DNA from 2 places in the Kitasatospora sp. NPDC001527 genome. Region 1 is predicted to be linked to the other one. Evidence: riboswitches for the same ligand, from Rfam matches in the RefSeq annotation. Region 1 holds a riboswitch; the other holds the start of a gene.
What was found. A riboswitch is a leader RNA that binds a small molecule or an ion and turns the genes downstream of it on or off. The one in region 1 is predicted to bind glycine.

Region 1 (7,457 bases):
ATCCGGGCGGCGGTGACGGCCTTGACGGAGGCCATGCCGTTGCGCTCGATGCAGGGGATCTGGACCAGGCCGCCGACCGGGTCGCAGGTGAGGCCGAGGTTGTGCTCGATGCCGATCTCGGCGGCGTTCTCGACCTGCTCCGGGCTGCCGCCGAGGACCTCGGCGAGGCCGCCGGCGGCCATCGAGCAGGCGGAGCCGACCTCGCCCTGGCAGCCGACCTCGGCGCCGGAGATGGAGGCGTTCTCCTTGAAGAGCATGCCGATCGCGCCCGCGGCGAGCAGGAAGCGGACGATGCCGTCCTCGTCGGCGCCCGGGATGAAGTTCAGGTAGTAGTGCAGGACGGCGGGGATGATGCCGGCCGCGCCGTTGGTCGGGGCGGTGACCACCCGGCGGCCGGAGGCGTTCTCCTCGTTGACCGCCATCGCGTAGAGGGTCACCCACTCCATCGCGTTGGCCGGGCCGATGCCCTCGGCGCGCAGCGCGCGGGCGGCAGCGGCGGCGCGGCGGCGCACCTTGAGGCCGCCGGGGAGGATGCCCTCGCGGGACATGCCGGCCCGCACGCACTCCTGCATGACCCGCCAGATCTCCAGCAGCCCGGCGCGGATCTCCTCCTCGGAGCGCCAGGCCTTCTCGTTCTCCAGCATCAGGCCGGAGATGGACAGGCCGGTCTCCCGGGTCAGCCGCAGCAGCTCCTCGCCGGTGCGGAAGGGGTACTTCAGCACGGTGTCGTCGGGCTTGACCCGGTCCGCGCCGATCGCGTCCTCGTCGACGACGAAGCCGCCGCCGACCGAGTAGTAGGTCTTCTCCAGCGCGGTGGAGCCGTCGGCCCGGTAGGCCCACAGGGTCATGCCGTTGGCGTGGTACGGCAGCGAGCGGCGCCGGTGCAGCACCAGCTGGGTGTCCGGGTCGAAGTCGATGGCGTGGACGCCGAGCAGGTTGATCCGCTTCTCGGCGGTGATCCGCTCGACGTCGCGGTCGGCCTGGTCGACGTCGACGCCGCGCGGGGAGTTGTTCTCCAGGCCGAGCAGCACCGCCTTGGGGGTGCCGTGGCCGTGGCCGGTGGCGCCCAGCGAGCCGTAGAGCTCGGCGCGGACGGCCGTCACCCCGGTCAGCAGGCCCTCCGACTTCAGGCGGCGGGCGAACATCCGGGCGGCGCGCATCGGGCCGACGGTGTGGGAGCTGGACGGGCCGATGCCGATGGAGAAGAGGTCGAAGACGCTGATGGCCACGGAGGGACGTCCTTGTCTGGTCTCGTGGGTGGTGCCGGCGGGGAGGGAGGACGGCGGTGGCGGGAGGGTCGGTCGGGCGGTGACACGGGACGGGGCACCGCGCGCACTCTCCAGTGTGCGCGGTGCCCCGGAATCCCCGGTGTCCGGGCGGGGTGAGCCCGGTCACCCGCGGCCGAACGGGAGGCTCTACAGGTTCGGGTAGAGCGGGTACTTCTCGGCCAGGGCGGTGACCCGGGCCTTCAGCGCCTCGGCGGTGCCCTCGTCGAAGGCCGGCTTCAGGGCCTCGGCGATGATGTCGGCGACCTCGCGGAAGTCCTCGGCCTGGAAGCCGCGGGTGGCGAGCGCCGGGGTGCCGATCCGCAGGCCGGAGGTGACCATCGGCGGGCGCGGGTCGTTCGGGATGGCGTTGCGGTTGACGGTGATGCCGACCTCGTGCAGCCGGTCCTCGGCCTGCTGGCCGTCGAGCTGGCTGTTGCGCAGGTCGACCAGGACCAGGTGGACGTCGGTGCCGCCGGACAGCACGGAGACGCCGGCCTCGGTGACGTCGGCCTGCAGCAGGCGCTCGGCCAGGATCCGGGCGCCGTCCAGGGTGCGCTGCTGGCGCTCCTTGAACTCCTCCGAGGCGGCGACCTTGAAGGCGACGGCCTTGCCGGCGATGACGTGCTCCAGCGGGCCGCCCTGCTGGCCGGGGAAGACCGCGGAGTTGATCTTCTTGGCGTGCTCGGCCTTGGAGAGGATGACGCCGCCGCGCGGGCCGCCCAGGGTCTTGTGGGTGGTGGTGGTGACCACGTCCGCGAACGGCACCGGGTTGGGGTGCAGGCCCGCGGCGACCAGGCCGGCGAAGTGGGCCATGTCGACCATCAGCAGCGCGCCGACCTCGTCGGCGATCCGGCGGAACGCGGCGAAGTCGAGCTGGCGCGGGTAGGCGGACCAGCCGGCGATGATCAGCTGCGGCCGGTGCTCCTTGGCGAGGCGCTCGACCTCGTCCATGTCGACCTGGCCGCTCTTGTCGTCCACGTGGTACGGCACCACGTTGTAGAGCTTGCCGGAGAAGTTGATCTTCATGCCGTGGGTCAGGTGACCGCCGTGGGCCAGGCTCAGGCCCAGGATGGTGTCGCCCGGCTTGATCAGCGCGAACATCGCGGCGGCGTTGGCCTGCGCGCCGGAGTGCGGCTGGACGTTGGCGTGCTCGGCGCCGAACAGGGCCTTGATCCGGTCGATGGCGATCTGCTCGACCACGTCGACGTGCTCGCAGCCGCCGTAGTAGCGGCGGCCGGGGTAGCCCTCGGCGTACTTGTTGGTCAGCACCGAGCCCTGGGCCTCCATGACCGCCACCGGGGCGAAGTTCTCGGAGGCGATCATCTCCAGGGTGGTCTGCTGGCGGTGCAGCTCGGCGTCGACCGCGGCGGCGATCTCCGGGTCGAGGGCGTGCAGGGACTGGTTCAGAACCGTCATGGTGGAGTCTTCCCGGGAGGAGAGTCAGGAGGGGCCGCGCCCCGCGCGTCGCCGGAAGGGTGGCGGCGGGCGACGGGTGGGACGGCGCGGGGCGGCCGCGGTGCGGCGGCCGCCCCGGCGGTGGCTCAGGCCGAGGGGTTGGTGAGCGCGGTGTACTCGTCGGCGGTCAGCACGGCGCCGGTCGCCTCGACGCGGACCTTGAACAGCCAGCCACCCTCGAACGGCTCGCTGTTGACCAGGCCGTTGTCGTTCTTGACGTCCTCGTTGACCTCGGTGACCTCACCGGTCACCGGCGAGAACAGGTCGCTGACCGACTTGGTCGACTCCAGCTCGCCACAGGTCTCGCCGGCCGTCACGGTGGAGCCGACCTCGGGGAGCTCCACGTAGACGATGTCACCGAGGGCGTCGGCGGCGTGCTGGGTGATGCCGATCGTGGACACACCGTCGGCGTCGGCGGCGGTCAGCCACTCGTGCTCCTCGGTGTACTGCAGGTGCTGGGGGTTGCTCATGGCGTCATTCTCCAGGATGGGAAGCGGGTACGACGAAGCGGCCCGGCGCGCGGACGTTCCTCGCGGGGAAACAGGTGGGGGGAGGGTCAGCGGGCGCGCTTGTAGAACGGCAGCGCCACGACCTGGACCGGCTCGTGCTTGCCGCGCACGTCCACCGCGACGGTGGTGCCCGGGGTGGCGTGGGCCGCGTCCACGTAGGCCATCGCGATCGGCTTCTCCAGGGTGGGGGAGGGCGAGCCGGAGGTGATCCGGCCGATCGGCTCACCGTCGGTGGAGACCACGGTGTACTCGGCGCGCGGCACGCGCTTGCCCTCGGAGACCAGGCCGACCAGCACCCGCGGCGGGTTGGCCTCGGCCTCGGCGGCGGCCCGCTCCAGGGCCTTGCGGCCGACGAAGGCGCCGTCGTTGGTGGTCTTGTCGAAGCGGACGACCCGGCCGAGGCCCGCGTCGAACGGGGTCAGGTCGGTGGACAGCTCGTGGCCGTACAGCGGCATGCCGGCCTCCAGGCGCAGCGTGTCGCGGCAGGACAGGCCGCAGGGGATGAGGCCGCGGTCGGCGCCGGCCTCGGTGAGCGCCTGCCAGATCTGCTCGGCGTCGCCCGGGTTGCAGAAGATCTCGAAGCCGTCCTCGCCGGTGTAGCCGGTGCGGGCGAGCAGCACGTCGCGGCCGGCCACCTGGGCCGGGAGGATCGCGTAGTACTTCAGGCCGGGCAGGTCGGCCTCGGTGGTGCCGGCCAGGATCTCGGTGGACTCCGGGCCCTGGACGGCGATCAGCGCGTAGGCGTCGCGGTCGTCGGAGACGACGGCGTTGTAGCCCTTGGCGCGGGCGATCAGCTCGTCCAGCACCAGCTGGGCGTTGGAGGCGTTGGCGACGACCAGGAAGGCGTCCTCGCGCAGGCGGTAGACGATCAGGTCGTCCAGGATGCCGCCGTCCTCGGCGCAGATCATGGTGTAGCGGGCGCGCAGCACGCCGAGCGCGGAGACGAAGCCGACCAGGGCGTGGTCCAGCATCTCGCCGGCCTGCGGGCCGGCGACGGTGATCTCGCCCATGTGGGAGAGGTCGAACAGACCCGCCTTGGTGCGGACGGCGAGGTGCTCCTCGCGCTCGCTGCCGTAGCGCAGCGGCATGTCCCAGCCGGCGAAGTCGGTCATGGTGGCGCCGAGGGCGCGGTGCAGCGCGTCGAGCGCGGTGAGGCGGAGGGACGACATGGCCAGGAACTCCTCGGTCGGGGCACTCAGGGGTGCGCGCGCCGGGACCGGCCCTGCTCGGGGCGGCGGACCCTGCACGCGGGCATGCGGCGGCTGGGTCTCCCCATCTGTCGTCGAACCTGAGAGCTTCACCGTCCACTGCCCTGTAGGAACAGCATGGCGGCTTGCACCGTGGGTGGGCGGACGGCAGGGCCGTGCACCGCTTTCCAGATGTGCCTAACCCGTGCGGTAGGGGTGCCTGAGAGATTCCGGGGAGGACTTGCTCCTTCGGCGCCGGCTGTGCCGCCTGACGGTGGCACTCCGGACTCTCCCGCGCGGGTTCGAGCGGCCGGTATGGAGTTGGAGGGGCCTGGGTGGATGCCACCGCAGACGCGCACATCATGGCACGTCCACGGGAATGAGGGGAGAGGGGCCTCCGTCACGTTCGGTCCGCCGGGCCGGGAGGGGGCGCCGAAACGCTAGGCTGCGGGCATCGGCGAGCAGAGGGCGGTACGGCGGCGCATGGGGTACCCGGTGGAGCAGCAGGGGTGGGGCGGGGCGGACGCGGCGCCGCCGGGCGGCGGGTGGCCGGCCAACGAGCTGGAGCAGGTGCTCGCCGCCGCGCTCGGCGACCCGGGCGCGACCCCCCGGGTGATCGAGGTGCTGGCGCGCAGCCAGGTGTGGATCCCGCTGCCGTCCGGCGGCGACCCGCAGGGGCAGTCGCTGGACATTCCGACGATCGAACTGGCCGGCGACCCCTATGTCCCGGTGTTCTCCTCGCAGGAGGTGTTCCTCCAGCAGGCGCCGGGGATGCCGTTCGCGGTCGCGCCGGTGTGGGAGTTCGCCCGCGGTCTGCCGCTGGGCGTGGGCATCGCGGTCAACCCGGAGGCGGCGGTGGGCATCCCGGTGCCGCCGGAGGGCGTGGCCGAGCTGCGCCGCGGGCCGCGCGAGGACCGCTGGGACACCGCCCCGGACGCGCCGGACGCTCCCGGCGGCGGCCGGGTGGCGCTGCGCGAGCCGGTGCCGGGGGAGGACCCGGAGGCGTTCCTGGCCGCCTGCCGCGGAGAACTCGCCGCCCTGCCCGGGGTGCTGAGCGCGCGGCGGGCGCTGGCGAGCGTCGAGGGCGAGCCGACCGTGATGCTCGTGGGCGTCCAGCTGGACCCGCGGGCCCCGGCCGACCCGGGCGCGGTGAACGAGGCGCTCGGGCGAGCGCTGGGAACCGCGCCGCTGCCCGGAGGCGTCCACCTCGTACTGCTCGACCTCGCGGACGATCCGGTGGTCGACTGGTTGGTGAACCGGGTCGCGCCCTTCTACGTACGGGGCTGACCCGGCCTCCGGCCGTCCGTCCGGCATCCGCCGGACAGGGTGCGGGCGGGACGGCGGTACGGGCCCTGGCACGTCGGCGTGGCGGCGGTCGGCGGCCTCCCCATAGGGTGCGTGCTGACGGCCGCCGGGCCGCCGGTGACGGACGAGGATCGAAGAAGCGCAGCGAGGTGGGCGCATGAGTGCGGGATCGGTAGCTGGCGGTGCACCGGGGCCCTGGGGCCAGGCGCCCACCGGACGCCCGGATCCGGGCGCGCTGGAGCGCGCGCTGCGCGAGGTGGCGCCGGAGCGCTACGAGGCCTACGAGACGATGCTGCACGCGCTCGCCGAGGGCCGGGTCTGGATGCTGCTCTGGCACGGCACGCCGGGCAGTCCGGACGCCCAGTACGGGAACATGGAGATCAGCGGCCACGGGTACGCGCCGGCGGTCACCTCGCCCGAGCAGCTGGCGGCGTCCGGCTGGGCGCGGGCGCACGAGGTGATCTCCGGCCGGGAGATCGCGGCCTCGCTGTACCGGACCCGGTGGGGGCTCTGGCTGAACCCGCACGCACCGGGCGGCGGGGTGGGCGTGCCCTGGGCGGACCTGCGGCGGGTCGCCGCGGGCCTGGACCGGCTGCCGGCCGGTCCGTTGAAGCTGAGCGAGCCGCAGGTGCCGGCCCAGCAGTTCTTCGCGCTGCTGGAGCGCCAGGCGGTCGAGGTGCGCGCGGTGAAGGCGCTGCGCCGGGCCTGGGTGCGGCCGTCGGTGGGCGAGCCGTACCTGGCCATCGGTCTTGACCTGTACGAGAGTTCGCCGCCCACGGTGGAGGCGGTGCGGGCGCTGATGCAGCGGGCGATCGCGGTGGCGCCGGAGGGGCTCGCGGTCTCGACGGTGGCGATGGCGGACGAGTACGACCCGGTGGCGCTGTGGATGCGGGCCAACGCGCGCCCGTTCTACGACCGGGAGGCGGGCGGCCACGGCCGGCCGTCGACGGGGCCCTACCCGCCGGTGCCCCCGCCGCCGTACGCCTCGCAGCAGGGTCCGGCCCAGGGGCCGGGTTACGGCTACGGCACGCATCCGCCGGCGCAGGGCTGGCCGGGGCAGCAGCCGCCGCCGCAGCAGCCGTGGCCCGGCTACCCCGGGCGCTGACCCGGACGGAAATCGTCGTACAACATCAAAGTCCGATCACCGGAACCGGCTTGACTCCATGTCAGGCCGGTTCCGGCGTCTTTCCGGACGTTCTCCCCGGAGTGGGTGGCAGACATCTTGACATGGCTGTTACAGCTGTGTGAAGAGGGATATGCCGAAGATCCGGGAGGTGCATGCGCACAGATCACAGTTGGGCATCTGTCGGTTGGCAGGGCTGGCGCAAGCCAGTTCGGATGGCAGAGAGTTCTGCAACAGCCCACCGCGCGTGGTTGGCGCCCCACAAAGGCGAACGCGCTGGCGGACCGCATGATCCACGTGACGCCCATCCCGCGTGGCAGCAGTACTGAGCACGTCGTACCGCTGGGAAGCACCCCCGCACCCTGTACCTCCGCACGTCCGCACCCAAGCACGTCCGCACCAGCCGAGCCGCCGATCCCGGCGTCCGGCACCCGTGGGCCGGCCACCGTCGGCGAGGGGACCGAACTGACCATGACCGCACCCATCAAGACCGCCGGCAGCGCACCGGAGGCAGACGCCGCCGCGAGCCCGGCCAAGAAGATCGAGGGCCGCTCGCTCGGCCGGATCGCCTGGACCCGCTTCAAGCGGGACAAGGCCGCCGTCGCCGGCG
Region 2 (7,457 bases), on a different contig from region 1:
CGGACGATGCTGATGGCGAGCGGCAGCACGCCACCGCCGGCGCCCTGGAGCACGCGGGCGACGACCAGCCAGGTGAAGGAGTGGGTGGAGACCGCGAGGGCGGAGCCCGCGACGAGGCCGCCGAGCGAGATGAGCAGCATCGGCTTGCGGCCGCGCAGGTCGCCGAAGCGGCCCAGCAGGGGGGTCAGCACGGCGGCGGACAGCAGGTTGGCCGTCATCAGCCAGGTGATGCTGGAGCCGGAGACGTTCAGTTCCCTGGCGAGCGAGGGCAGGATCGGGACGACCGCGGTCTGCACCACGCTGAACGACAGCATCGCCAGGATGAGGGCCGGCAGGACCCGGGCGCTGCTCTGCTTCTCGGCCGCGGTGGTGGGCTGTGGTGCCTCACTCACGGTTGCTTCCTCCCGTACATAGTGAATGAACTGAAGTAACCATGCAGGGAGATACTTCAGAGTGTCAAATATTCATTGGTTAAGCCTTGGCAAAGACGAAGGACCCCGGCCGGAGAGCGGCCGGGGTCCTTCGTGGGGGCGGGTGGGGTCAGGCGAGCGGCCGGGCCGGTACCGGGCGGGCGGGCGGCGCGGCGGGCGGAGGCGAGGCCGGGGCGGCCGGGGAGGTCCTGGTGGTCGTGGCGTTGTCGTGGACCTCGACCTGCTCGCGCCGCAGCTCCTCGCGGATCACCTCCTCGGTGGTGTACCGCTCGACCACCAGGCGGACCCGTTCGACCGGCGCCAGGTACTTGCGGACCACCGGGCGCTCCTCGCGCAGGGTGACCTCCTCCACGGCCTCGGCGATCTCCTTCTCGTCCAGCAGGGCCCGCTCGGCCTCGCCGACCGGCACCCGCTCGACCCGGACCCGCTCGCGGACCACCGGGACCCGGCGCTCCACCTGCTCGCTGGTCACGTACTTGCGCAGCCTGGCGGTGCCGACCACGTGCCACTCGGTGGTGATGTCCAGGCGCTCCTCGCGGCTGGTGATCTCCACCCGGCCGACCGGGGAGGCGGCGGCCGGGTCGGTCTCCGGCCGGGTGGCGCGCGGCGGCGACGGCGGCTGCGGTTCGACGGCAGGCTGCGGCGCGGCGGGTGCCGCGCCGACGGGTGCGGGCGCGGGCGTGGGGGCGGTCGCCGGGGCCGGGCCGGCGGGTGCGGAGGTGGTCGGGGCGGGGGTGACGGGGGTTCGCACGGGGGTCTCCGGGGTGGGGTCTGCCGGTTTGCCGAGGTCGGCCGACCGGTGGAAGGTGAGCTGCTTGGCCGGGCGCGCCGCGTTGGTGCCGTGGGCGGAGCCCGTCCCGTTGGTGGTGGCCGTCCCGTTCGGGGCGGGTGGAGCCGCGGCGGCGGTGCCGGAGTCCGTGGTCCTGCCCGCGGCGGTGCCCGCGGTGGTGCCGAAGTCGAGGTCGGCCGGCTCCGTCCCCGAGTCCTCGCCGGCCGCCGACGGCCGCCCGTCCGCCGGGGTGTCCAGCCCGTAGTAGCGGTAGAGCTGGAGTTCCTGGGCGGGCGACAGGTGCTGGCCGACGCCGAAGTCCGGTGACTCCTTCACCAGGGACTTGTCGTACGGCACCCGCAGCTCGTCGCCGGAGAACTCGCTCGTGGTCAGCGGGACGAACGCGTCGCGGCCGAAGATGCCGGTCCGGACGGCGGCCCACTCGGGCCGGCCGGTGGCGTCGTCGAGGTACACCTCGTCGATGGTGCCGATCTTGTCCCCGTTGCGGTCGACCGCTTTGTGGCCGATGAGGTCCCGGGGGTCGATGTCGGTCTGCACTCTTTTCCTCCAGTGCGCGGTGAGCTCGCGGAACGCCCGCAGGACAGCGGCACTTCACACCAAAAGCCATGAACCGGACGCGCGCGAGCGGGGTGCGTCCGGACGGGCCGGGGGCTGCGCCGACCGGGTCACCGGCGCGGTCAGCGGCAAAGTCGTCGAAGGACCTGACGCACCCGTGATGGCGGTGCCTCCCGCTGGTACCCTGGGCGCGACCGCCGAGCCCGCTCGGGAGAGTCCCCGACAGCGGGAAACCACTGGTCGGGGCGCCGAAGGAGCAACTCCTCCCCGGAATCTCTCAGGCATCCGTACCGTGCGGGATAGGTCACTCTGGAAAGCAGGGCAGGATCGCGGGCGAGGGAGCCGGCGGACCCCACCCTCACCGACGGTGCAAGCCGGCGGGGCGTCCCACGGCGCTCCGTGCGGGCGAAGCTCTCAGGTCCCGATGACAGAGGGGGAGGCCTGTCGGGTTCGTCCGACCGGGCCGCGCCGCTGTTGTCCGCAGCGGGTGTGGCGCCCGGCGTACGCACCCCCGCCGGTCCGTGACCAGGAGGCCTCGACCACCATGAACGCCCAGCCGAACTCGGGACGCCCCACCACCCCCGCGACCCTCACCGAGCTCGAACAGGCCAGCCCCTTCGAGAACCGCCACATCGGCCCCGACGCCGCCGCGCAGGAGAAGATGCTGGCCCAGGTCGGCTACGGCTCGCTGGACGAGCTGGCCACCGCCGCCGTCCCCGAGGCGATCCGCTCGATCACGGCCCTCGACCTGCCCGCCGGGCGCAGCGAGGCCGAGGTCCTCGCCGAGCTGCGCGAGCTGGCCGGCCGCAACACCGTGCTCACGTCGATGATCGGCCTGGGCTACTACGGCACCTTCACCCCGCCGGTGATCCTGCGCAACGTCATGGAGAACCCGGCCTGGTACACCGCGTACACCCCGTACCAGCCGGAGATCTCGCAGGGTCGCCTGGAGGCGCTGCTCAACTTCCAGACCCTGGTCTCCGACCTGACCGGCCTGCCCACCTCCGGCTCCTCGCTGCTGGACGAGGGCACCGCGGCCGCCGAGGCGATGGCCCTGGCCCGCCGCGTGACCAAGGTCAAGGGCGGCGTCTTCCTGGTCGACGCCGAGACCCTGCCGCAGACCGTCGCGGTGATCAACACCCGGGCCGTGCCCACCGGCGTCGAGGTGGTCGTCGCCGACCTGTCCGAGGGCATCCCGGCCGAGATCGTCGAGCGCGGCGTGTTCGGCGTGCTGCTCCAGTACCCCGGCGCCACCGGCGTGGTCCGCGACCTCACCCCGGTGATCGAGCAGGCCCACGGCCTGGGCGCGATCGTCGCCGTCGCCGCCGACCTGCTCGCCCTCACCCTGCTGAAGTCCCCGGGCGAGCTCGGCGCCGACATCGCCTGCGGCACCTCCCAGCGCTTCGGCGTGCCGATGGGCTTCGGTGGCCCGCACGCCGGCTACCTGGCCGTGCGCGCCGAGTACGCGCGCTCGCTGCCCGGGCGTCTGGTCGGCGTCTCCGTCGACGCCGACGGCAACCGCGCCTACCGCCTGGCCCTGCAGACCCGCGAGCAGCACATCCGCCGCGAGAAGGCCACCAGCAACATCTGCACCGCCCAGGTGCTGCTCGCCGTGATGGCCTCGATGTACGCCGTCTACCACGGCCCGGACGGCCTGGCCGACATCGCCCGCCGCACCCACCGCTACGCCGCCGCCCTCGCCGAGGGCCTGCGGGCCGGCGGCGTCGAGCTGCTGCACGGCGAGTTCTTCGACACCGTCACCGCGGTCGTCCCGGGCCGCGCCGCCGAGATCGCCGCCGCCGCCCGCGCCCAGGGCATCAACGTCTTCCAGGACGGCGCGGACCGGATCTCGGTCTCCACCGACGAGACCACCACCCGCGAGCACCTGGCGGGCGTCTGGGCCGCGTTCGGCGTCGAGGGCGTCGAGGTGGCGGAGAGCGCCGACGCGCTGCCCGCCGCGCTGCTGCGCGAGGACGAGTACCTGACCCACCCGGTCTTCCACAGCCACCGCTCGGAGACCGCCATGCTGCGCTACCTGCGCCGCCTGTCGGACCGGGACTACGCGCTGGACCGCGGCATGATCCCGCTGGGCTCCTGCACCATGAAGCTCAACGCGACCACCGAGATGGAGTCGGTGACCTGGCCGGAGTTCGGCCAGCTGCACCCCTTCGCGCCGGTCGACCAGGCCGAGGGCTTCCTGACCCTGATCCGCGGGCTGGAGCGCCAGCTGGTCGAGGTGACCGGCTACGACGCCGTGTCCATCCAGCCGAACGCCGGTTCCCAGGGCGAGCTGGCCGGCCTGCTGGCCGTCCGCGCCTACCACCACGCCAACGGCGACACCCAGCGCGACGTCTGCCTCATCCCGTCCTCCGCGCACGGCACCAACGCCGCCTCCGCGGTGATGGCGGGCATGCGCGTGGTCGTGGTCAAGACCCTGGTCGACGGCGACGTCGACGTCGCGGACCTCAAGGCCAAGATCGAGCAGCACCGCGACAACCTCGCCGTGCTGATGGTCACCTACCCGTCCACCCACGGCGTGTACGAGACCCAGATCACCGAGATCTGCGGCCTGGTGCACGAGGCCGGCGGCCAGGTGTACGTCGACGGCGCCAACCTGAACGCGCTGGTCGGCCTGGCCAAGCCGGGCAAGTTCGGCGCGGACGTCTCGCACCTGAACCTGCACAAGACCTTCTGCATCCCGCACGGCGGCGGCGGCCCGGGCGTCGGCCCGGTGGCGGTGCGCGCGCACCTCGCGCCGTACCTGCCGAACCACCCGCTGCAGGAGGAGGCCGGCCCGGCCACCGGCGTCGGCCCGATCTCGGCCGCCCCGTGGGGCTCGGCGGGCATCCTGCCGATCTCCTGGTCGTACGTCCGGCTGATGGGCGGCGAGGGCCTCAAGCGCGCCACCCAGGTCGCGGTGCTGAACGCCAACTACATCGCCAAGCGGCTCGCGGCGCACTTCCCGGTGCTCTACACCGGCCCCGGCGGTCTGGTGGCGCACGAGTGCATCATCGACCTGCGCCCGCTCACCAAGGAGACCGGCGTGAGCGTGGACGACATCGCCAAGCGCCTGATCGACTACGGCTTCCACGCGCCGACGATGTCCTTCCCGGTGGCCGGCACGCTGATGATCGAGCCGACCGAGTCCGAGGACCTGTACGAGATCGACCGGTTCTGCGACGCGATGATCGAGATCCGGGCCGAGATCGAGAAGGTCGGCTCGGGCGCCTGGGCGGCCGAGGACAACCCGCTGCGCAACGCCCCGCACACCGCGGCCGCGCTGGCCGGCGACTGGGCGCACGGCTACACCCGCCAGGAGGCGGTCTTCCCGGCCGGCGTGAACCCGGCGGACAAGTACTGGCCGCCGGTCAGCCGGATCGACGGCGCGTACGGCGACCGCAACCTGGTCTGCTCCTGCCCGCCGCTGGACGAGTACGGCGTCTGACCGACGCCCGGCACACGGCAGGGCCCCGGCGGATCCGTCCGCCGGGGCCCTGCCCGTCGCGCTCGTTCCGCCGTGGCGGCCCGGCGGCTCAGACCGCGCTCGCGGCCGGGCGGCGCGGGGCGATCACCCGGCCGTCGGGCAGCAGCTCGCCGGTGTCCTCGAACAGCAGGACGCCGTTGCAGAGCAGGCTCCAGCCCTGCTCGGGGTGGCAGGCCACCGGGACGGCGGCCTCGCGGTCCTCGGACTCGGCCGACGGGCACTCAGGACGGTGCTGGCACATGCGTACCCTCGCTTCGCTCTGCGATCCTCCCCGTGACGAGGTGTCGCCGGTGGCCGGCGGGCGCCGCCGCGGTGGTCGGATTCTGTCCGGCGCCGGGCCAGGTGTGGACCGGCGCTCAAGTGGGTAGGACAGGAGGTCCTTCCACGCTGGTTCCCAGTGTCGGCATCTGCGGACGCGCGCGCAGCGATTTCGTGACATGCGCCACAACCCCCGGGCAGAGATCACCCGTTCAGGTGGTCCGGGGCCGAAGGCGGCACCGGACGGGCCATCGGGCGGGCGGCCCGGTCGGGCCATGCCGGATGACCCGTCCGGGGGGCGCCGGATCGGGCGGCGGACGGTCCCGGGTCTCAGAGCGCCCCGGAGGCGAGCCGGGCGGAGTCCGCCGTGCCGAGCAGCAGCGGGCGCGGCGCGGCCTGGGGGCGGGCGGCGGGCGTCCGGGCCAGCAGCGGCAGCAGTTCGGCGGCCGGGTGGGCGCGGTGCGCGGTGACGCCCATCGGTGCCGGGGCCAGCGGGATCAGCAGGTCGGTGCCGGGGCCGCCGTCCGGGCTGTGCAGCCACAGCGCCGTCGCGTACTGGCCGGGGAAGGTCAGCAGCCGCGGCTGGCAGCGGGAGCGGGCGGACTGGGCGAGCTGCCAGGCCTCGCGCAGCGCCCGGAGCGTGGAGTCCAGGTACGGGCCGGCGGTGAAGTGCGAGAAGGTGTGGCCCTCCGCGCCCTGCACCACCTCGGCGGCGGCGGCCACCTCGGTGCCGTCCTTGATGAGGAAGCGCCAGCCCGTCCGCCGGGCCGCGGCGAGCTCGGCGCGCGGACCCTCCAGGACGTGGACGGCGAGCGGGTGCGCGGGCAGGAGCGGCCCGGTCGGATGACGCAGCGCGGCGGCGGCGGGTTGGCGCAGCGCGGTCTCCGAGTCGAGCGCTGCGAGGACCGCGCGCAGGGCACTGGGCGGGGGCTGGGGGGTCTGCAGAGTCATGGCAAGGTCGCCTCTCCGTGCGAGATCGGCGTGCGAGTGCGGCATACCGGCATGGCTGGTGCGTCGACGGTGACGGGACCTGAGCCTTGTCCGGTTGGGCAGGATCGCGATGCCGGCGCGGCCGTTCTCTCCGGGGTCTCGCGGCGATGGCGGGCCGGGCCGTGGCGCAGTGCGAATTCTACTCGAACAGGTGCGCAGGGTGACCTGTTTATCACAGGCGGTGCCCCCGGGCAAGTCTTCAGATGGGCTGATACGGCATCAGTTTCCTTGCATTGCAAGCCAATCCAAGCGTTCGGGTATCGATCTTCGGGGTGGGCATGATGCTTGCACGGTCGGGGGCCGGCCGGCTCAGGAGGAGGAGACCATGGGCGAGAAGGTCGTGGCGACCCAGGCGGACCTTTCGGACCGGCAGATGTACCGGCGCAAGCTCCAGTCCTGTCTGGAGGCGCTCGGCCGGATGCTGCGCGAGGAGCGCTTCGACCGCCCGAAGGGCGTCATGGGCCTGGAGATCGAGCTCAACCTGGCCGACGAGCAGGGCCTGCCGCTGCTGAACAACGCCCAGGTGCTCACCGCGATCGGCTCCGCCGACTTCCAGACCGAGCTGGGCCGCTTCAACATCGAGGTCAACATCGCGCCGCACCGGCTCTGCGGGCACGTCTTCGAGGAACTGCGCGAGGAGCTGGACACCGGGCTGAAGTACGCCGACCGGCGGGCCGGGGAGGCCGGGGCGCGGATCGTGATGGTCGGCATCCTCCCGACCCTGGAACTCGACCACACCGGGCTCGACGCGATGTCCCACAACCAGCGGTACAGCCTGCTCAGCGACCAGATCCTGGCCGCCCGGGGCGAGGACATCACGCTGGACATCGAGGGCGTCGAGCACCTCCAGCTGGAGTCGATCACCATGGTCGCCGAGGCCGCCGCGACCTCGCTCCAGATGCACCTCCAGGTGACGCCCGAGCGGTTCTCCTCGGTGTGGAACGCCGCC

Region 2: linked by a shared signal. The riboswitch ahead of gcvP (aminomethyl-transferring glycine dehydrogenase) and the one ahead of gcvT (glycine cleavage system aminomethyltransferase GcvT) in region 1 are both predicted to bind glycine.

Annotation. Positions count from the first base shown of each region.
Region 1 covers NZ_JBEPAM010000047.1:43,435-50,891, reverse strand. The annotation lists gene ABT238_RS31170 (L-serine ammonia-lyase) at 1-1,229, opposite strand, end outside; gene glyA (serine hydroxymethyltransferase) at 1,416-2,684, opposite strand; gene gcvH (glycine cleavage system protein GcvH) at 2,810-3,193, opposite strand; gene gcvT (glycine cleavage system aminomethyltransferase GcvT) at 3,280-4,401, opposite strand; glycine riboswitch at 4,618-4,724, opposite strand; gene ABT238_RS31150 (enhanced serine sensitivity protein SseB) at 4,903-5,706, shown strand; gene ABT238_RS31145 (enhanced serine sensitivity protein SseB) at 5,882-6,829, shown strand; gene ABT238_RS31140 (ABC transporter permease) at 7,319-7,457, shown strand, end outside.
Region 2 covers NZ_JBEPAM010000026.1:13,056-20,512, forward strand. The annotation lists gene ABT238_RS22680 (MFS transporter) at 1-392, opposite strand, end outside; gene ABT238_RS22685 (PRC and DUF2382 domain-containing protein) at 541-1,758, opposite strand; glycine riboswitch at 1,975-2,079, shown strand; gene gcvP (aminomethyl-transferring glycine dehydrogenase) at 2,321-5,221, shown strand; gene ABT238_RS22695 (DUF5999 family protein) at 5,310-5,501, opposite strand; gene ABT238_RS22700 (hypothetical protein) at 5,849-6,469, opposite strand; gene ABT238_RS22705 (glutamate-cysteine ligase family protein) at 6,834-7,457, shown strand, end outside.